One region of the Thalassospira sp. MIT121401 genome, then DNA from elsewhere that is predicted to be linked to it. Evidence: predicted binding sites of a transcription regulator. Region 1 holds the regulator's gene; the other holds the start of a gene.
What was found. Region 1 encodes LexA, which represses DNA repair genes until DNA is damaged. Its sites were predicted from a motif close to ATGTTCTANTTTGGTTC; they were not measured.
Positions count from the first base shown of each region.

Region 1 (5,855 bases):
TACGGAACTGGGACCGGAAAATATCCCGACCAGAACCCTTTATTCGACCGAAATCATCGGAACTGTCATCGGTATTGAGCCCCGCGGCAGTCGCATGCGCGTTACCCTTGATCCGACAAATATTCAGGGTCTTTCCAATGATCAGATCGACTGGAATGTTCGGCTCAGTTTTCTCGGTGACAGCGCGCTTTCGATCGGTGATGAGGTGCGCGTAAAGGCACGGTTGTTTCCACTGCGCCCGCCGTCGGTTCCCGGTGATCCCGATTTCGCGCGCAACCTTTATTTCAGCCAGATCGGCGCAACCGGGTTTGCATTCGGTCGTCAGTTCGAAGTGTTGAGCGAGAAGGATGCTTATGAAAACAATGGTATAGGATACGTTGTTGAACACCTGCGTCAGAAAATATCCGACGTGATCAATCGATACGTAACCGCGCCCGAGGCCGGGATTGCCAAAGCATTGATCATCGGTGAACGCGGCGATGTCACTGCTGAAATTGCCGAGGATCTGAGGAAATCCGGGCTGGCCCATCTTTTGGCGATTTCCGGATTGCATATGGGGTTGCTGTGCGGAACCGTTTTCTTTCTGGTGCGTCTGGGTTTGGCTGCGATACCGGGGATCGCATTGCGCTATCCGGTCAAAAAATGGGCGGCACTCGCGGCCGCCGGGGCGGGGTTCATTTATCTCGGATTGTCGGGGGCAACAGTGCCGACGCAGCGGGCCTTTGTGATGTTGCTGGTGGTATGGATTGCCCTGTTGCTTGATCGCCGTGCCATATCTTTACGGCTGGTGGGTGTGGCCGCACTGGTTGTTCTGGTGTTAAGGCCCGATGCGGTACTTGGTGCCAGTTTTCAGCTTTCCTTTGCTGCTGTCGGGGCACTTGTTGCCTTTTATGACGGGCCCGGGCGCCGTTGGCTTGACCGCCATGGCGGACGTCCGTGGCATGAACGTCTTGTGGTCTATATGGCGGGGCTTTTGATCACCAGTGTCATTGTGACGGTTGTGACGGCATCGATTATCGGATTTCATTTCGGGCGGATATCGGTGCTTGGCATTGTTGCCAATCTGGTTGCCATTCCGATAATGGCATTCTGGGTGATGCCGTTAATTGTACTGACGCTGGCATTCATGCCATTCGGGTTGGCGGGCGGTGTGCTTGCGCTGATGGCGCCCGGATTGACTGTTCTGATCAAAACAGCATCCCTTGTCGCCGCCCAGGAATGGGGGTTGTGGTATGTGGCCGGGCTCGGTGATGTGGCAACCGCCTGTTTGTTGTTGGCGATTGCGTGGGCCGTGATCTGGCGCGATCAGATTGCCCTTGTAGTTTCCGGGCCGCTTTTGATCATCGCCATCATTGCGCAGGTGACCCACCAAACTCCGGATGTTCTTGTATCGGGTGATCAGGAAAGCTGGGCCGTTTATGACAGGGAACAGGAAATCCTGCATTTGGCCGACGGGCTTGGTGATTTCCAAAAATCCCTGTGGATGAGCCGTTTTGGCATCCGTCCGGAAGATGAAGCCACAAGAATAAGGTATTGTAAAAACGATCCGTGTCTTGTGGTCACTGGCGTTGGTGATAATGAAACTAGGACCATTGTCGCAACCAGTCTGGCCAATCCGTTCTATGCCTGTCGCAATGCCGATCTTGTGATTACGCTAAAAAACGATTTGCCAATCCGAACCTGTCGCCAGGCCGGGGCGCGGGTGATGATTGATGATGGCGTCTTGTGGTGGCAGGGCGGTGTCGCCCTTGATACGGCTAAGCTTGATCAGGGAAGGTCGTCATTTGAAACCGTGCGGGCAATATCCGGTCACTGGCCATGGATCGTGATTGGCGGCAAAGCTGCTCCATCGCAACGGTAATCAGTGGCCGTGCCTGGACCGGGCCGGATGCACTGATCCCGAATACACAAAATCGCCCGTGTGAAAATCACAGCGGGCGATTTTGTGTGTGCAGTTGCTGGTGGCTTAATACTGACGCAGCAACCCGACCAGACGACCCTGAATACGCACGCGATCCGGTGACAGGGCACGGGTTTCATACCGGGCATTGGCCGGTTCCAGAAGAACCTCACCGCGCCCGCGTTTAAGGCGCTTAAGGGTCGCTTCGCTGTCATCGACAAGCGCAACGACAATCGTGCCATCATGGGCCTGCTCGCACCGCTGGATCAGGACGGTATCACCATCAAGGATGCCGGCCTCGACCATGGAATCACCGGATACTTCAAGTGCATAATGATCGCCTGATCCCAAAAGGGCAGCGGGCACCTGAACCATGGTGCTTTGATCACGCAATGCCTCGATCGGGGTACCCGCAGCAATTCGCCCATAAAGCGGAAGCGAAATAGCTTCACCGGTTTCGGCAAAGGCCGTGGGCACGGTTGCCGGACGATGGGGGGCTTTGCGCGCACTGGCAATGGATGTGACGTTGTTCGGGGTTTCGGGGGCGTCATCATCGCTGTTTTCCGGAAGCCGGATGACTTCCAGCGCACGGGCGCGATGCGCAAGACGGCGGATAAAACCGCGTTCCTCAAGCCCGGTAATCAGACGATGGATCCCCGATTTGGATTTAAGGTTCAGGGCCTCTTTCATTTCATCGAAAGAGGGCGAGATACCGTGATCGCGAAGGTAATTGTCAATATAGACCAGCAACTCATATTGCTTGCGCGTCAGCATGATATTTCCCGAACCTGTAGCAAGAACAAAAAGGATACATAAATGTTCTACTTTAGTTCTTTTGTCGGGTCAAGCGCGTCGGGCCAAAAACAACGGATTGGCCGTAATTCAGGCCATAATTACGGGTTTTGAATGGTGGTCGCCCGCTCGCAAACACCCTAATCGGCGATGAAAGTCCCCGATTTCCCGCCTTCCTTGCGGGTGACGCGGATATCGGTAATCTGCATGGCCTTGTCGACAGCCTTGCACATGTCAAACACGGTCAAGGCTGCGACAGAGGCCGCTGTCAAGGCCTCCATCTCGACACCGGTCTTGCCGGTGGTCTTGCAGGTCGCGGTGATATCGACCCCGTCAACATCATCGGCCAGTTCAAGATCAACCGTCACCGATGTCAGGGGCAGGGGATGGCAAAGCGGGATCAGATCGGGGGTCTTTTTTGCTCCCATGATCCCGGCAAGCTGTGCGATGCCAAGAACATCACCCTTCTTATGGCCACGATCGGCAATCAGCTTTGCCGTTTGCGCAGACATCAATACCCGTGCCTTGGCAATGGCAATGCGGGTGGTATCGGCCTTGTCCGAAATATCCACCATCACGGCGTTGCCACCGGCATCAATATGGGAAAGCTTGTCTGTCATGTGCTTTGCCAGTCCCAGGTCAGGCCGCAAGGCCAAGAAGGTTGCGGGTTGCCGCAGCCACGTCATCCTGACGCATCAGGCTTTCCCCAATCAGGAAGCACTGCGCACCAACCTTGGCCATGCGTGCAAGGTCTTCGGGCGTGAACAATCCGCTTTCGGCGACCAGAAGACGGTCGCTATCGACCATGCCAGCCAGTTCCTCGGTCGTGGTCAGCGAAATTTCCATGGTCTTGAGGTTACGGTTATTGACCCCGACCAGACGCGATTTCAGTTTCAGGGCACGTTCAAGTTCCGGCGCGTTGTGAACTTCGATCAGAACATCCATGCCAAGACTGTGTGCCGCATCTTCAAGTTCGGCAGCCAGTCCGTCTTCAAGGGCCGCCATGATCAAAAGGATGCAATCGGCCCCCAAGGCGCGTGCTTCGGTGATCTGGTAAGGATCAACCATGAAATCCTTGCGCAATGCCGGAAGGTCAACAGCCGCGCGCGCCGCGACAAGATAGCTGTCATCCCCCTGGAAATAGGGCACATCGGTCAGAACCGAAAGGCAGCTTGCCCCGCCAGCCTGATAGGCCTTTGCCAGTTGCGGCGGATTGAAATCGGCGCGGATCAGTCCCTTGGACGGGGATGCTTTCTTGATTTCGGCAATCAGGCCATAACGGCCATCGGCAACACTGGTTTCAAGGGCCTTGATAAAGCCGCGCGGTGCCGATTGGGCTTTGGCTTCGGCTTCAAGCGTGCCAAGGCTTTTGCGGGACTTGCAGGCGGCAACGTGTTCGCGTTTGTCGTCGCAGATTTTCTTAAGAACGTCGCTCACGCTGCGTTTCCTTCGTTGGTAATGGTGACAAGACCCTGAAGCGTTTCTGCGGCCTTGCCGCTATCAATTGCTTCGGATGCCTTTTTGATGCCATCGGCAAGATCGCTGGCAACGCCGGTCACCACAAGTGCCGCCCCGGCATTCATCAGAACGATATCGCGATAGGCATCTTTTTTCGCTGCCAGAAGGTCAAGAATGGCCTTGGCATTCACATCCGCATCGCCGCCCTTGAGGTCATCAAGCGTTGCTGTCTCAAACCCGAAATCGCCAGGGGAAATTTCAAAGGTGGTGACATTGCCGTCTTTGACTTCGGCGACAAAGGTCGGGCCCGTGGTCGAGATTTCATCAAGACCGCTGTGGCCATGAACCACCCATGCATGAACCGATCCAAGGCGATTGAGCACATGGGCAACCGGTTCGACCCATTCCTTGGCAAAGACGCCAAGAACCTGGCGTTTGGTCTTTGCCGGGTTGGCAAGCGGACCCAGCAGGTTAAAGATCGTGCGTGTGCCCATTTCAACGCGGGTCGGCATCACGTGACGCATCGCCGAATGGTGACGGGTCGCCATCATGAAGCACAGCCCAATCTCACGGAGGGCCTTTTCCAGCAATTTCATATCGGCATCAAGATTGACACCAAGCGCCATCAAAACATCAGCCGAACCCGATTTCGACGATGCCGCGCGGTTGCCGTGTTTGGCAACGGTCGCACCTGCGGCGGCGGCAACAATCGCCGCACCGGTTGAAATATTGAAGGTGCCGCTGCCATCACCACCAGTGCCACAGGTATCAACCGCATTTTCCGGGGCAATGATGCCGGTGGCCTTTTCACGCATGACACGTGCTGCCCCGGTAATTTCGTCAACGGTTTCGCCCCGAATGCGCAACCCCATCAGGAAAGCCCCCATCTGCGACGGGGTTGCCTGACCCGACATCAGCACGTTAAAGGCCTGTTCGGCCATGCTTTCGGTCAGCTTTTCACCATCTGCGACTTTGGCCAGAATTGGCTTCAGATCATTATCAGTCGACATTCGGGTTTCCTCGGTTTGCGGTCCGGTGCGGTTTCAGGCGCCGGTAAAGTCGATAAAATTCTTTAACAATGCGTGGCCATGTTCCGATGCGATGCTTTCGGGATGGAACTGAACGCCATGTATCTGATGGGTTTTGTGCCGAACGCCCATGATCAGACCATCCGCGCTTTCGGCCGTGATTTCAAGACTGTCAGGCAAAGTTTCGCGTTCAATCACCAAAGAATGATAACGCGTTGCTTCAAACGGACTTGGAAGGCCGGCAAAGACGCTGGCACCTGAATGGTTCATGGCATCGGTTTTGCCATGCATGCATTCGGGGGCGCGAACAACCTTGCCGCCAAAAGCCTGCCCGATGGATTGATGGCCAAGGCACACGCCCAGAAGTTTGACCTTGCCGGCTGCCTCCCTGATCAGATCAAGGCAGATACCCGCGCGTTCCGGATCACAGGGGCCAGGTGAAATCACAATGCCTTCGGGCTTGAGAGCAAGAGCATCTCTAACGGAAATCTCATCATTGCGGCGCACTTCGACCTCGGGGCCGAGTTCGCGCAGATAATGCCACAAATTGAATGTGAAGCTGTCGTAATTATCGATGAGGAGATACATCGGAAAAGGCGCCTGTGCACATGAAGGTCGGCAGAGAATAAACGCCCTTGCCGCTACGTCAAGCGGAAGCAGGGTAAGGGTTTTTTCCT
Region 1 is NZ_CP138926.1:2,630,778-2,636,632, forward strand. Features, by position in the region: gene SIB88_RS12065 (ComEC/Rec2 family competence protein) at 1-1,861, shown strand, start outside; gene lexA (transcriptional repressor LexA) at 1,967-2,674, opposite strand; gene moaC (cyclic pyranopterin monophosphate synthase MoaC) at 2,833-3,312, opposite strand; gene trpC (indole-3-glycerol phosphate synthase TrpC) at 3,332-4,129, opposite strand; gene trpD (anthranilate phosphoribosyltransferase) at 4,126-5,160, opposite strand; gene SIB88_RS12090 (anthranilate synthase component II) at 5,194-5,766, opposite strand.

Region 2 (5,855 bases), 870 kb from region 1:
TGATGGAAATATCGGTGAGGACGCTGCTCCATTGCACGGGCTTCCTCATCTTGATGACGTGTCATCAGCGACCTTAGTTATTGACCCCTCACGGCTTCCGGCTTTTGGTGTGAAGCGCCTTCATCGTGCGCGAAATAGAGCGATCTATAACGGACCGATCTTGCTCGTTCGCAAATCTCCGCCAGCCAAGCTACAGAGGATACAGGTGTCAGTCTGCGATCAAGACATTGTATTCAATGAGAGCTGGTATGGGTTTAGTGCCAAGGGAGCTGATAAAGCTTCTTTGTTGACTCGCTATCTTGCACTTGTGCTTGGTAGTCGCGTCGTGCTTTGGATATCTCTGATTACCAGTGGCGAATTCGGCTTTGAACGTGAGGTTGTTGAGAAATCCATCCTTGAGGAGGTCATGATTCCTCCGTTTGAAACACTTTCGCAGGATAAGGTGCGGGAGGTGCGCGACCTTTTTGCTCGGTTGGAAGAAGAGGGCGGTGATGTTTGGGCAGACGTCGATGTTTGGGTCGCAAAACTGTATGGGTTGGGCGAACGGGACTTGACCATTATCGAAGATACGTTGCGGTTCAATCTCCCTTATGCCTCAAATCGGGAGTTGGCACAGAGCGCACCTTCAATCGACCAGATCGAAAACTATTGTCGAACGCTGGAAGCCGAACTCGCCAGATTTGCACAACGCTTCGAATGTACTATTCGTGTAGACTATGCTCCTGCTCGACAATCGTCCCCTTGGCACATGCTTAACATTTCTACGTCCCGCGACACTGAAACTGAAAACCAGATGGTGAGTTCACTTGCCGAGATTCGTGCTCTTGCCGCAGTTGCTGATCGCACCAGTGCGACTGAAATAATCATGGACAACGGTAAGCATCGCTTAGCTATTTTGATCCTTGCTCAATCCCGATACTGGAGCGAAACACAAGCACGCCTTGCTGCCCAGCGTATAATCTGGTCAAGACCGGAGTTGTTTACGGAGCTTCCTGCGGTATGAGCAGAACGCCCTCGATATTGCAAGATCATTTGTCAGAATTGATCCGCGGGCAAGAGTTGCCGCTGCCGGCACTTGATCACTCGCATGTTGAAGTCATCCTAGAACTATTGCAGAACGCCTATACTGGAATCAAAGCGGACTATCATGAGGCAGTCTCCAGTGGCGAAGAGAAACATCTAAACAGTTTAATGGTTGATCGCTTGAACCATCTGGTAGGCGAGAACTCTTTGGCCAGTCTGTTGGTTAGGTCGGTTTCTCGTGGTACGGAAACGAAGAATTACGACGCAACCCGTTTTGAGATGCGGCCTGATATCCAGATTTCCTTGACGAGCCGGCAGCACTTGTTTCCGTTGATTGTTGAATGCAAGCTCATCCATATAACGAAGGGAAAGACAGTTGACCTCTATTGCCGGGATGGTTTGGCTCGGTTTACAACTGGCGACTACGCTTGGACTAATCAGGAGGCCCTGATGCTAGCCTACGTCAGGGACGGGGCTTCTACCACCTGCCACCTAAGTCCATTTCTCGAGGCGGCAACGCGACGTTCACCACCTGAGTATGCAGTGGTGTCACTACCACAAAAATGCGCGGTCTCATTGCCTGATGCTGCCCGATCCGAGCATGGGCGCTACTTCAAATATGTGCATGGTGGCCACGGCGGCAAATTACCAGGGGATATTGCTGTGTGGCACTTATGGGTTAGCTAAAAAAAGCAGGTAGAAACGGCGTTATAAGGCTAACGGGTGTCAAACGGATTACAGGAATGTCACGCCATTTCGTCGTATAGCATGGGGATCGATTGGTCGATGCCATGAACCAGTCTGGGCCGTTTGACCTGGACATTCTGCCAACCGTCACAGCTTCCTTCCCAAATCTCCCTTCAAGCTGATCAATTGCTTTCATAAGCGGGTTGTCCAGTTGGCAGTGTCCTGTAAAAAGATCTCTGGGCGCATCTTCCGGCCGACACAAATCCAGCATCAATATGCCGGCTTTTTTCACTGCAAGATCGTTGCGCCAAATCCGATTGATGTTCTGGCCAACGAGGTTACTTACGATCCTTGTGTCATTCGTTGCCGGCGTCATTGTCAGCTCGCAACCGCGCGAGAACTGCGGTCGATCTTTCTTGAATCTGTTGCTCAAAATAAAGAGCTGACACCGACACGCGACAAGACTCAGCCGGCGCAACTTTGAACATGCCCGGCCCGCGAACGTAATCAGCGCCTCTTTTAACATTTCCCTGTCGTTAATCTCTTTTCCGAAGGATCTCGACACGCACACGGTTTCACGTTGTGGTGGGCTGTCATCGAGATCGATGCAACGAATGCCGCGTAGTTCACGCACGGTTTTCAGGCCGCCGACCGTCATCATTTTCCGGGCGGTTGTATCGGGCATATCGCGAAGTTGACGGGCCGTTGTAACGCCAATGGTGGCAAGCTTGAGGGCGAACTTTCGCCCAACGCCCCAAACGTCGCCTGCCTCAGTTCGCTCCAGGGCGACGTCGATCCATTTCTGATCATCGAGGACAACCACGCCTTTTGCTTTGGGGGATTTCTTTGCCAGACGGTTCGCGAGCTTCGCAAGTGTTTTTGTGGTCGAGATGCCAATCCCGACAGGTATCCCGGTTTCGCGCAAGATCTTCGCCTTCAGATCCCGTGCCCATCGATCATGATCGATGGGCATATTGTCCAGATCGATAAAAATTTCGTCTATTGAATAGATTGAGCTGTCCGGTACTTCGTTTGCTATGAGCGTCATCACCCGTCGGCTGATATCGCCATAGAGTGCATAATTGCTGGATTTGACGATCACGCCATGCCGACCGATCAGATCGCGGATCTGGAACAAAGGTTGTCCCATCTTTATCCCCAATGCCTTTGCTTCAGGGCTTCGAGCAATCGTGCATCCGTCATTATTTATATTACATTTAATATAGTTCGTTATTATTCAGAGCTCTGATTTAAAAGAGTAAATACAAGTATATTATTATTTTTGTTCATACAAAAACTGTTCAGTCAAATTGTATAGGCGGTTAGAAGATAAATGCATCAACACTGACTCGATGAAAATAGATTGGCCAATTGATGATGATCGCATGTATGTAACCCTACAATGTAAATATACAGGATTGCATCTATCGGTGCGTAAACTCGAAATTATCAAGGTGAAAATAGATTTCTGGCTACCAAGTGTAAAAAGCCGACAGATGAATTTTGGGAACGGATCAGAAGAGATTTAAAGTTCTGAGTGCTGGCTGGTATGTCATTTAAAATGGGCGAGGGGTGAACTGTCTTGTATTAAAGTCAGCCTTGTCTGGTTCACCCCTCGCCCAATCAGTCAATATTGGGATGCTAGTAACTTGCTCGACGTAACCTCAGTGCATTCGCAATGACTGATACCGAGGATAAGCTCATGGCTGCAGCTGCAAACATTGGTGAGATGAGAATGCCAAAGAACGGATAGAGCAGACCCGCAGCAACAGGCACACCGGCTGCGTTATAGACCATCGCAAAGAAGAGGTTTTGCCGGATATTGCGCATCGTTGCTTCCGAGAGTTCTCGGGCTCTAACAATCCCGCTCAAGTCACCTTTGACGAGGGTGAAACCAGCACTTTCAATTGCAACATCAGCGCCCGTACCCATCGCAATTCCGACATCAGCCTGAGCAAGAGCAGGGGCGTCGTTGACGCCATCACCTGCCATGGCTACCTGATGGCCTTCAGCCTTGAGTTCCATAATTAAATTGGCTTTGTCTTCTGGGGAGACATCGGCCCGAATCTCGTCAATGGAAAGTTTATTGCCAACGGATTTTGCTGTTCGTTGGTTGTCACCGGTTGCCATGACGATTCTGAAGCCTTGCTTCTTGAGCGCCTTTAAAGCCTCCAACGTCGTGTCCTTGATCGGATCGGCTACGGAAATGAGCCCGGCAATTCTTCCATCAATAACGACATGCATTACCGTCTCCCCCATATCTCGCCGATCATTTGCTGTTTTATCAACAGCAGAATGATCGATATTGAGAGTCTGAAGGAGTTTGCTATTACCTAGGGCAACCGACTTGCCACCCACCTTTCCGGTGACGCCCTGACCGGTTACAGCTTCAAATTCCTCTGCCTTATCAAGGGACAATCCGCGCTCCTGAGCAGCACTGACAATGGCGTCAGCCAATGGATGTTCGGATCCCTTTTCCAGCGCCGCAGCGACAGAAAGAACTTCCTCCTCCTGAAAATCCGGTTGGGCGATTACACCTGCAAGTTTTGGTTTACCCTCTGTCAAAGTCCCGGTTTTATCGACAATGAGCACATCGATCTTCGCAAATCGCTCCAAGGCCTCTGCATTTTTAATGAGCACACCAATTTGTGCACCACGGCCGGTCGCTGTCATGATTGACATCGGCGTTGCCAAACCAAGGGCGCAGGGACACGCAATGATCAGAACAGCAACCGCTGCGACAAGCCCGTATGACAATGACGGATCGGGCCCCCAGATGGCCCAAGCGACGAAGGCGATCAAAGCAACCAGGATAACAGCAGGCACAAACTTGCCTGCAACCGTGTCTGCAACCTTTTGGATTGGCGCTTTGCTTCGCTGAGCATGGGAGACCATATCAACGATTTGGCTCAAGACAGTATCTTTGCCAACCCGTTTGGCCAGGATGATCAGGCTGCCATTTCCGTTGATTGTTGCTCCGGTGACATCGTCATCTGGATTTTTTTCAATTGGAACGGGTTCACCCGAAATCATGGATTCATCAACTGACGACCGTCCTTCAACGACAACGCCATCGACAGGTATCTTGTCACCTGGGCGAACCCTCAAACGCATTCCGACGGTTACATCCTCAAGAGGAACTTCTCGTTCAGAACCATCATCTTCAATAATGCGGGCTGTTTTCGCAGCAAGACCCAATAACGCTTTGATTGCCGAGCCGGTTCGTTCCCGAGCCCCCAATTCCATTAGTTGGCCAAGAAGCACAAGGACAACGATGACAGCTGCAGCTTCGAAATACACACCGACATGTCCCTGTGCGTCTCTGAAGCCATCAGGAAAAATACCCGGAGAAATCACTGCGACGACGCTAAATATATAAGCTGCGCTAACGCCCATCCCGATCAAGGTGAACATGTTGAGAGAACGGTTCACCACAGAATGCCATCCACGAACCATGAATGGGAAGCCGGACCACAGGACAACAGGCGTTCCGAGAACCAACTCCACCCAAAGAGTAACGCGTTCTCCAATCATTTCCCGGATGAAACCCAAACCAACAAACGGCCCCATCGTTAGGACAATAAGCGGCACCGTAAGAGCTGCGCCTAACCAGAATCTCTTTTTGAAATCCCGAATCTCGGGGTTTGGTGCGTCATTTTCTGTTGGCATATCCATCGGTTCCAGTGCCATTCCGCAGATCGGACAGGAACCAGGTTCGGATCGTATGATCTCTGGATGCATCGGGCAGGTGTAGCGACCCGAAGTCGATGACGAAGCGCTGTTTGCAGCAGATGTCTCTTCCTCTGAGGACAATACGCTCTCAGGAGAGCTATCGAACTTGCCCTTACATTTCTGCGAACAGAAATAATATGTCTCACTGCCGTACCGAGAGCGTGGTGTATCGGCATCCACCGTGACCGACATACCGCAAACAGGATCCGTCGACTGTCCTGATTGATCAGACATTTTGTGATTATCCTGGTGCTTCTTATGATGATGATCAGACATGGTCTGCTTCCTGCTGTTATGCTGCAATGTCACTGCGGATAATCAATGTTCTGAGTGATCGTGACTGTGCGCCTTGGCCGATTGGTTTATCCAGTTTGACAGGAACCAACGTTCAAAAATGAACACAGCAACGATCA
Region 2 is NZ_CP138926.1:1,760,326-1,766,180, forward strand. Features, by position in the region: gene SIB88_RS07935 (class I SAM-dependent DNA methyltransferase) at 1-1,003, shown strand, start outside; gene SIB88_RS07940 (hypothetical protein) at 1,000-1,710, shown strand; gene SIB88_RS07945 (Y-family DNA polymerase) at 1,703-2,947, opposite strand; gene SIB88_RS07950 (heavy metal translocating P-type ATPase) at 3,352-5,718, opposite strand; gene SIB88_RS07955 (APC family permease) at 5,761-5,855, opposite strand, start outside.
Region 2: a site for LexA is predicted at 2,982-2,998, ahead of SIB88_RS07945 (Y-family DNA polymerase). Genes of this name have one in related genera too.